2 regions of the Streptomyces sp. NPDC051109 genome follow, and region 2 is predicted to be linked to the other one. Evidence: predicted binding sites of a transcription regulator. Region 2 holds the regulator's gene; the other holds the start of a gene.

What was found. Region 2 encodes HrcA, which represses chaperone genes, less so after heat shock. Its sites were predicted from a motif close to TTNGCACTCNGNNNNNCNGAGTGCNAA; they were not measured.
Region 1: groL (chaperonin GroEL) is a predicted target of HrcA. The motif match lies at 2,592-2,618, and genes of this name have one in related genera.

What each region holds. Positions count from the first base shown of each region.
Region 1 is NZ_JBITFF010000012.1:104,908-110,040, forward strand. It holds SAM riboswitch class I at 86-235, shown strand; gene thrC (threonine synthase) at 229-1,527, shown strand; gene ACIBAD_RS22570 (MoaD/ThiS family protein) at 1,563-1,841, shown strand; gene ACIBAD_RS22575 (cold-shock protein) at 2,225-2,428, shown strand; gene groL (chaperonin GroEL) at 2,778-4,400, shown strand; gene ACIBAD_RS22585 (phosphoribosylanthranilate isomerase) at 4,523-5,122, shown strand.
Region 2 is NZ_JBITFF010000004.1:95,655-100,787, forward strand. It holds gene ACIBAD_RS09255 (nitronate monooxygenase) at 1-514, opposite strand, end outside; gene dnaJ (molecular chaperone DnaJ) at 662-1,801, opposite strand; gene hrcA (heat-inducible transcriptional repressor HrcA) at 1,802-2,818, opposite strand; gene ACIBAD_RS09270 (MBL fold metallo-hydrolase) at 2,974-3,699, shown strand; gene ACIBAD_RS09275 (DUF3097 domain-containing protein) at 3,728-4,531, shown strand; gene hemW (radical SAM family heme chaperone HemW) at 4,675-5,133, opposite strand, start outside.

The sequences.
Region 1 (5,133 bases), on a different contig from region 2:
AACAACGCGAAGGACCACCGCATGCCGGGGGTCCCCGCGCACAAACGCCCGGACGCGCCGCAGAGCGCGCGAACCGGTGCCATACCGCTCATCCAGAGGGGCAGAGGGACACGGCCCGTTGAAGCCCCGGCAACCCTCCAGTCGGTTCTCGCGCTTGCTTGCAGCAGCGGGGTCCCCGGCTAGGGAAGGTGCCAATTCCGTCTCATGGCGAAGTGCGCCATGGGGAAGATGAGGAGAAAGGGCCTCGCCATCATGGCTGCACAGACTGTTGCCACCTCTGTCGATCTCGGACCTGCCACCGGCCTCTCGTGTCGCGAGTGCGGTACCCGTTTCGAGCTGGGTCCCATCTTCGCCTGCGTCGAGTGCTTCGGTCCGCTGGAAGTCGCCTACGACCTTCCCATCGGAGACCCGGAGGCGCTGCGCGCCGCGATCGAGGCCGGCCCGAACAACATCTGGCGCTACGCCCCACTGCTGCCCGTCCCCGCGGACGTGGCCTCCAAGCCCAGCCTGAACCCCGGCTTCACCAAGCTCGTGGACGCGGCCAACCTGGCCAAGGAGCTCGGCGTCACGGGCAAGCTGTACGTCAAGGACGACTCCGGCAACCCGACGCACTCCTTCAAGGACCGCGTCGTGGCCATCGCCGTCGAGGCCGCCCGCGCCTTCGGCTTCACCACCCTGTCCTGCTCCTCCACCGGCAACCTGGCCGGCGCCGTCGGCGCCGCGGCCGCCCGGGCCGGCTTCCGCTCCTGCGTGTTCATCCCGCACGACCTGGAGCAGGGCAAGGTCGTCATGGCCGGTGTGTACGGCGGCGACCTCGTCGGCATCGAGGGCAACTACGACGACGTCAACCGCTTCTGCTCCGAGCTCATCGGCGACCCGCTCGGCGAGGGCTGGGGCTTCGTCAACGTCAACCTGCGCCCCTACTACGGCGAGGGCTCCAAGACCCTGGCGTACGAGATCTGCGAACAGCTCGGCTGGCGGCTGCCCGACCAGATCGTGATCCCGATCGCGTCCGGCTCGCAGCTGACGAAGATCGACAAGGGTCTGCAGGAGCTGATCAAGCTCGGTCTCGTCGAGGACAAGCCGTACAAGATCTTCGGTGCGCAGGCCGAGGGCTGCTCCCCGGTGTCCACCGCCTTCAAGGCCGGCCACGACGTGGTCCGCCCGCAGAAGCCGAACACCATCGCCAAGTCGCTCGCCATCGGCAACCCGGCCGACGGCCCGTACGTCCTGGACATCGCCCGCCGCACGGGCGGGTACGTCGAGGACGTCACCGACGAGCAGGTCGTCGAGGCGATCAAGATCCTCGCGCAGACCGAGGGCATCTTCGCCGAGACCGCGGGCGGCGTGACCGTCGGCGTGACCAAGAAGCTCATCGAGAACGGGCAGCTCGACCCGGCGCTGACCACGGTGGTCCTCAACACCGGTGACGGCCTCAAGACCCTGGAGGCGGTGGCCGCGGACAGCGGGCAGACCGCCACCATCCGCCCGAGCCTGGACGCCTTCCGCGCCGCCGGCCTGGCCTGACCCACACCCTCCGCCCCCGGAAAGGCAGTAGCGCCATGAGCGTCAACGTCCGCATCCCCACCATCCTGCGCACCTACACCGGCGGCCAGGCCGAGGTCCCCGCCGAAGGCGCGACCCTCTCCGAGGTCATCGCCTCCCTGGAGTCGAACCACCCGGGCATCGCCGCCCGCGTCCTGGACGACCAGGGCAAGCTGCGCCGCTTCGTGAACGTCTACGTCAACGACGACGACGTGCGCTTCGAGGGCGGTCTGGACGCGGTGACGCCGGACGGCGCGGGCGTCTCGATCATTCCCGCCGTGGCGGGCGGCTGCTGACACGCGCAAGCCCAGAATTACCCCTTCCGGTAAAAGCGGAGGGGGTAATTCTGCTTGGTTGGGCGCGGTAGAGTTGGGGAAGTCCCCTCCGCTGTTCTTGCCCGCCGCATATGAGCGGGTCGCGTGATGGTTGACATTGAGTCAATGTGCAAGTGCGGTATGGGGCTTTGGCGAGATATGCCGGGTCCGAGTTGCCCGGGAATATGCCAACTTTTCACTCTATTTCAATGTATCCCCGTGTCCAGATTTCTCGTCGGATTGACCTGTTGCAGACAGCAGCGGTGCAGATACATTCAGCCCCGGTCGAGGCGTTCCGGCGCAAGTTCTGACCCGGGACCGCGAAGTGCGGTCCTGCGCAAGGGCCAGTAATAGGGGAGTTAGGCATGGCTCAGGGCACCGTCAAGTGGTTCAACGCGGAGAAGGGCTACGGCTTCATCGCGGTCGACGGTGGTGCGGATGTGTTCGTCCACTACAGCGCCATCCAGATGGACGGGTACCGCACCCTTGAAGAGGGTCAGCGGGTCGAGTTCGAGATCTCGCAGGGCCAGAAGGGTCCGCAGGCGGACATGGTCAAGCTCGCCGTCTAGCCCCGGCGCGATCGACCAGCGACGCATCAAGCACGAGGGTCCACATCCTGGAGGAGGGATGTGGACCCTCGACGCATGTCCGGCCCCCGTCGGGCCGGCCGGCCGCCCCGGCCGTTGCCCGAAGCCGCTTGCACTCGGAGGGGTCGAGTGCTAATCATTGGCGTTAGCACTCTCCTGGTGAGAGTGCTACTACACAGGACCGGGTCGGTGAGGCCCGCAGGGTCCGGCGGGAAGGAACCGCCGGGCACGCAGGCCGTCCGTCGCGGGCGCGGGCGCGGTCCGGAGCAATCCAACCCTCCCCTCGTGCCGACGGCGCAGGGGGAACCCCAGTCCTGGAGGACCACTTCAGATGGCCAAGATCATTGCGTTCGACGAGGAGGCCCGGCGCGGTCTCGAGCGCGGGATGAACCAGCTCGCCGACGCCGTCAAGGTCACCCTCGGCCCCAAGGGTCGCAACGTCGTCCTTGAGAAGAAGTGGGGCGCCCCCACGATCACCAACGATGGTGTCTCCATCGCCAAGGAGATCGAGCTCGAGGACCCGTACGAGAAGATCGGCGCCGAGCTGGTCAAGGAAGTCGCCAAGAAGACGGACGACGTCGCGGGCGACGGTACGACCACCGCCACCGTGCTCGCCCAGGCGCTCGTCCGCGAGGGCCTGCGCAACGTGGCCGCCGGCGCCAACCCGATGGCCCTCAAGCGCGGCATCGAGAAGGCCGTCGAGGCCGTCTCCGGCGCCCTGCTGGAGCAGGCGAAGGATGTCGAGACCAAGGAGCAGATCGCTTCCACGGCCTCCATCTCCGCCGCCGACACCCAGATCGGCGAGCTCATCGCCGAGGCCATGGACAAGGTCGGCAAGGAAGGCGTCATCACCGTCGAGGAGTCCCAGACCTTCGGTCTGGAGCTTGAGCTCACCGAGGGCATGCGCTTCGACAAGGGCTACATCTCGGCGTACTTCGCCACCGACATGGAGCGTATGGAGGCGTCGCTCGACGACCCGTACATCCTGATCGTCAACTCGAAGATCGGCTCGGTCAAGGACCTGCTGCCGCTCCTCGAGAAGGTCATGCAGTCCGGCAAGCCGCTGCTGATCATCGCCGAGGACGTCGAGGGCGAGGCCCTGTCGACCCTGGTCGTCAACAAGATCCGCGGCACCTTCCGCTCCGTCGCCGTCAAGGCCCCGGGCTTCGGTGACCGCCGCAAGGCCATGCTCGGCGACATCGCCATCCTCACGGGCGGCACGGTCATCTCCGAGGAGGTCGGCCTCAAGCTGGAGAACGCCGGTCTCGACCTGCTCGGCCGCGCCCGCAAGGTCGTCATCACCAAGGACGAGACCACGATCGTCGACGGTGCCGGTGACAGCGACCAGGTTCAGGGTCGCGTCAACCAGATCCGCGCCGAGATCGAGAACTCCGACTCGGACTACGACCGCGAGAAGCTCCAGGAGCGCCTCGCGAAGCTGGCCGGCGGCGTGGCCGTCATCAAGGCCGGCGCCGCGACCGAGGTGGAGCTCAAGGAGCGCAAGCACCGCATCGAGGACGCCGTTCGCAACGCGAAGGCGGCCGTCGAGGAGGGCATCGTCGCCGGTGGCGGCGTGGCCCTGCTCCAGGCCTCCGCGGTCTTCGAGAAGCTCGACCTGACGGGTGACGAGGCGACCGGCGCCAACGCCGTGAAGCTCGCCCTGGAGGCCCCGCTCAAGCAGATCGCCGTCAACGGTGGTCTTGAGGGCGGCGTCGTCGTGGAGAAGGTCCGCAACCTGACCGTCGGCTGGGGCCTGAACGCCGCGACCGGCGAGTACGTGGACATGATCGCCGAGGGCATCATCGACCCGGCGAAGGTCACCCGCTCCGCGCTGCAGAACGCGGCGTCGATCGCGGCCCTCTTCCTCACCACCGAGGCCGTCATCGCCGACAAGCCCGAGAAGGCCGGCGCCCCGGCCGGCGGCGGCATGCCGGGCGGTGACATGGACTTCTGATCGGCCCCCGGCTGATCGGCTGTTCTTCGACCGAGGGCGGCACTCCCCACACGGGGGGTGCCGCCCTCGGGCGTTTCCCGGTCCCATCGCCACCCGACAGGGCGGTTTGGTTGACTGGGGGGATGAGCGAGCTGTTCGTGAAGATCTGCGGGCTGAAGACCGGGCCGGACGTCGACGTGGCCGTGGCGGCCGGGGCCGATGCCGTCGGGTTCGTCTTCGCACCGGGGAGCCCCCGTACGATCGGCGCCGCCGGGGCGAGCGAGCTGGCGGCGCGGGTCCCGGCCGGGGTGCTGACCGTCGGGGTGTTCCGGGGGCAGCCGGTCGAGGAGGTGCGCCGGCTGACCGAGGAGAGCGGCGTACGCGGAGTGCAGCTGCACGGGGACGAGGGACCGGAGTACTACGAGGCGCTGCGCGCCGAGGGCCGGACCCTGCTGCGGGCCACCGCCGAGCACGTGAAGCGCTGCGGGGAGTACGGGGAGGACCTGCTGCTGCTCGACGCCCCCGACCCCGGCTCCGGCAAGCCGTGGAACTGGGGCTCCGCGGAGTTCACCGCCCCCGAGGGCCGCTGGCTGCTGGCCGGCGGGCTGACCCCGGGGAGCGTCCGGGAGGCCGTGGAGACCACCGGCGCCTGGGGCGTGGACGTCTCCAGCGGGGTGGAGAGCGCGCGCGGCGTGAAGTCCCCCGACCTCATCCGGGCCTTCATCGAGGCCGCCCGCGGCTGACCGGACGCTCG
Region 2 (5,133 bases):
AGACGGCGTCGGCGCCCGCCGCCTGGGCGGCGCGTGCCTCGTCGGCCGAGGTCACGGTGACGACGGTGTACGTGCCCGCCTTGCGCAGGGCGGCCAGGACGGCGGGCGCGGGCACGCCGAGGGTGAACGAGACGACGGGGACCGGGTCTTCGAGGAGGATCGCGAGCTTGGCGTCGTAACCGTCGTCGCTGGTGCCGATGATGTCCTCGTCGGCCAGGGACAGCTCGTACCAGCTGGCCTCCCCGGCCAGCTGCCCGCGGTACGCCTCCACCGCGGCGGGGTCCACGTACCCGGTCTGCGGCATGAAGAGGTTCACGCCGAACGGGCGCCGGGTGAGCGCGCGCAGCTGCTTGATCTCCTGGTACATGCCGTCGGCGGTCTTGTAGCCGCCGGCCAGGAAGCCCAGGGCGCCCGCCTCGCACACGGCGGCGGCGAGCGGCGGACAGGAGGCGCCGCCCGCCATGGGAGCCTGCACGATCGGGTGGGGGGAGAGACCGTACGGTGCGGAGGACATGCCCTGCATCGTGCCACGTCCCGCTCACCGGGCCGAATCACGGCATTCGCCTGGCATAGTCCGCTTCCCCGGCGTCGTCCGGATCCATGCGGCGAGCCCGGTCCGGGGCTTCCCCGGACCGGGCTCGTACGTCTGCCGAAGGGCCGGTCAGCGGCCGTTGAAGGCGTCCTTCAGGCGGCTGAACAGTCCCTGCTGGCCCGGCGCGAACTGGCCCATGGGCCGCTCCTCGCCGCGCAGCTTGGCGAGCTGTCGCAGCAGCTCCTCCTGCTGGGCGTCCAGCTTGCCGGGGGTGGTGACCTCGACGTGGACGATCAGGTCGCCGCGGCCGCCGCCCCGCAGGTGCGTGACGCCGCGCCCGTGCAGCGGGATCGACTGGCCGGAGCCGGTGCCCGGGCGGATGTCGATCTCCTCCATGCCGTCCAGGGTCTCCAGCGGGCACTTGGTGCCCAGGGCCGCGGCCGTCATGGGGATGGTCACCGTGCAGTGCAGGTCGTCCCCGCGCCGCTGGAAGGTCGGGTGCGACAGCTCGTGGATCTCCACGTACAGGTCGCCGGCGGGGCCGCCGCCGGGGCCGACCTCGCCCTCGCCCGCGAGCTGGATCCGGGTGCCGTTCTCGACGCCGGCCGGGATCTTGACCGTCAGGCTGCGGCGGGAGCGGACCCGGCCGTCGCCCGCGCACTCGGGGCACGGGGTCGGGACCACGGTGCCGAAGCCCTGGCACTGCGGGCAGGGCCGCGAGGTCATGACCTGGCCCAGGAAGGACCGGGTGACCTGCGAGACCTCACCGCGCCCACGGCACATGTCACACGTCTGCGCCGAGGTGCCGGGGGCGGCGCCCTCGCCGGAGCAGGTGGTGCAGACGACGGCCGTGTCGACCTGGATGTCCTTGGTGGTGCCGAAGGCGGCCTCGTCCAGCTCCAGGTCGAGGCGGATCATGGCGTCCTGGCCGCGGCGGGTCCGCGAGCGCGGGCCGCGCTGCGAGGCCTGGCCGAAGAAGGCGTCCATGATGTCGGAGAAGTTGCCGAAGCCGCCCGCACCGAAGCCGCCCGCGCCCGCGCCGCCCCCCGAGGAGGACAGCGGGTCGCCGCCGAGGTCGTAGACCTGCTTCTTCTGCGGGTCCGAGAGCACCTCGTACGCCGCGTTGATCTCCTTGAAGCGCTCCTGCGTCTTCGGGTCCGGATTCACGTCCGGGTGGAGTTCACGCGCGAGGCGGCGGAAGGCCTTCTTGATCTCGTCCTGCGATGCGTCGCGGCGCACGCCGAGAACGGCGTAGTAGTCCGTGGCCACTTACGACTCCGCCAGGATCTGTCCGACGTAACGTGCCACTGCGCGTACCGCTCCCATCGTTCCGGGGTAGTCCATGCGGGTCGGTCCGACCACGCCGAGTTTGGCGACAGTCTCGCCGCCCGAACCGTAGCCGACCGAGACGACGGACGTGGAGTTCAGTCCCTCGTAGGCATTCTCATGCCCGATCCGTACGGCCATTCCCGACTCGTTGGCCTCGCCCAGCAGCTTGAGGAGCACGACCTGCTCCTCCAGCGCTTCGAGCACCGGCCTGATCGTCAGGGGAAAATCGTGTCCGAAGCGCGTGAGATTGGCGGTTCCGCCGATCATCAACCGCTCCTCGGCCTCCTCGACCAGCGTCTCCAACAGGGTGGAGAGCACGGTCGACACCGTGCCGCGGTCCTCCGGGTCGAAGGACTCCGGCAGGTCCTGCACGAGCTGCGGCACGTCGGTGAACCGGCGGCCGACCACCCGGCTGTTGAGCCGCGCCCGCAGATCGGCGAGCGAGGTCTCGCCGAACGGTGACTGGCAGTCGACGAGCCGCTGCTCGACCCGGCCCGTGTCGGTGATCAGCACGAGCATGAGCCGGGCCGGGGCCAGCGACAGCAGCTCCACGTGCCGGACCGTGGACCGGGTCAGGCTCGGGTACTGGACGACGGCGACCTGCCGGGTCAGCTGCGCGAGCAGCCGCACGGTGCGGCCGACGACGTCGTCGAGGTCGACGGCGCCGTCGAGGAAGTTCTGGATGGCCCGGCGCTCGGGCGTCGACAGCGGTTTGACCCCCGCCAGCCTGTCGACGAAGAGCCGGTAGCCCTTGTCCGTGGGGATCCGTCCGGCGCTGGTGTGGGGCTGGGCGATGTAGCCCTCGTCCTCCAGCACGGCCATGTCGTTGCGCACGGTGGCGGGCGAGACGCCGAGCCGGTGCCGCTCGGTGAGCGCCTTGGAGCCGACCGGCTCCTCCGTCCCGACGTAGTCCTGGACGATGGCGCGCAGCACCTCGAGTCTGCGTTCGCTGAGCATCGCGCACACCTCCAGCTGGTCGTCGTCGCTCGTCACGGTCGGTTTCATCGGCTTCGTTGGCACTCCGGGCGTTCGAGTGCCAGAGATCCCCCGGCCAGTGTACGGCCGGGTAGTCAGGCCCTGGCAAGGGCGGCCCGCCAAGGTAGCGTCGCGGCATGGACGTGCGTTGGGAAGAGGCGGGCTGGGAGCGGCTGACCGGGCGGACCGGACGGCGCCGGCTCCCGGTGTGGGACTGCACCGTGGGACTGGTGGTGGGGGACGATTCCGTGCTCCTCGTGGATCCGGGTTCGTGCGTGCGCGAAGGCGCGCAGCTGCGGGCCGAGGCGGAGCGGCTGACGGGCCGGCGCGTGACGCATATCGCATTCACGCACGGACATTTCGATCACGTACTGGGCGTGGCCGCGTTCGCCGGGGCCGAGGTGTTCGGGGCGGTCGGGCTGGACGCCGAGCTGTCGACCGGCCGGGAGGAACTGCGCGCCAGTGCGGTCCTGCAGGGGCTGGCGGAGGACGAGGCCGCCGAGGCGGTGGACCTGCTGGTGGTGCCGAAGCACTCCGTGTCGGGCGAATGGACGCTGGAGCTGGGCGGGGTGCAGGTGCTGCTGGCCAACGTCGGGCCCGGGCACACCCCGCACGACCTCGCGGTGTTCGTACCGGGCGAGCGCGAGACGGTGTTCTGCGGGGACCTCGTCGAGGAGTCGGGCGAACCGCAGGCGGGCGGCGACGCGGTGCCCGCGCAGTGGCCGGCGGCGCTGGACCGGCTGCTTTCGCTGGGCGGGGACGACGCGCTGTACGTGCCGGGTCACGGAGCGGTGGTCTCCGCGGGCTTCGTCCGTGAGCAACGCGACACACTGGCACGGCGGTTCGGCGTGTCGGGCCCGTGAGCCCGCGCTCTCTCCTACGCTCGGCCGGATGCGCGAGTACTCCCCCGACCTGACCCCGCAGTGGAAGCGCCCCAAGCCGGTGCCGGAGGTGCCGGCGGACACCGACCTGGTGGTCGAGGTGGCGGGTACGGACTTCTGCGGCGCGGTGGTGGCCTGCGAGGCGGGCACCGTGACCCTGGAGGACCGCTTCGGCAAGCGGCGGGTGTTCCCGCTGGAGCCGCGGGGGTTCCTGCTGGAGGGCGCCGTGGTGACCCTGACCCGCCCCTCACGGGCCCCTGCGGCGCCCTTGCGCACGGCGTCGGGCTCGGTGGCGGTCCCCGGGGCGCGCGCCCGCGTGGCGCGCGCCGGGCGGATCTACGTCGAGGGGCGGCACGACGCGGAGCTGGTGGAGCGGGTCTGGGGCGACGACCTGCGGATCGAGGGCGTGGTGGTGGAGTACCTGGAGGGCGTCGACGACCTCCCGGCGGTGGTCGCGGACTTCGCCCCGACGGCCGGCGCCCGCCTGGGCGTCCTGGTGGACCACCTGGTCCCGGGCTCGAAGGAGTCCCGTATCGCGGCGTCGGTGACCTCGTCGGACGTCCTGGTCGTCGGCCACCCGTACGTGGACGTCTGGCAGGCGGTGAAGCCGTCCGCGCTGGGCATCGCCGCGTGGCCGGTGGTCCCGCCGGGCCAGGACTGGAAGACGGGCGTCTGCAGGGCGCTGGGCTGGCCGGAGAACACCGGGGCCGCCTGGCAGCACATCCTGTCCCGCGTGCGGTCCTACAAGGACCTGGAGCCGGTGCTGCTGGGCCGCGTGGAGGAACTGATCGACTTCGTCACGGCGCCGGCCTGAACTACGGCAGCGTGCCGAACTCCGCGATCGTCCACGGCGGTCACCTCCGCGCCCTCCACCTCTGTCGCCGGGCATGCGGCAGAAGACGATGGACGGCCAGGCCGCACCTGCCCGCATGCGCAGCGATTCACCCCGTGGAGTGATCAGTCCACCAGGTCACGGACCACGGCGTCCGCCAGGAGGCGCCCGCGCAGGGTCAGGACCGCGCGGCCCGCCTCGTACGGGGCGGCCTCCAGCAGGCCGTCGGCCAGGGCGCGGCGGGACGCCGCGAGGCCGGCCGGGGCCAGCAGGGACAGCGGGACGCCGTCCACCAGGCGCAGCTCCAGCAGGATCCGCTCCACCCGGCGGTCCTCCTCGGACAGGAGCTCTCGGCCCGCGCCCGGGGAGCGGCCCTCCGCGAGGGCGGCGGCGTAGGCGCCGGGGTGCTTCACGTTCCACCAGCGGACCCCGCCCACGTGCGAGTGGGCTCCGGGGCCCGCGCCCCACCAGTCGGCCCCGCGCCAGTACAGCTCGTTGTGCAGGCAGCGGCCGGCCTCCGAGGTGGCCCAGTTCGAGACCTCGTACCAGGAGTACCCGGCCTCGGCCATCACCGAGTCGGCGAT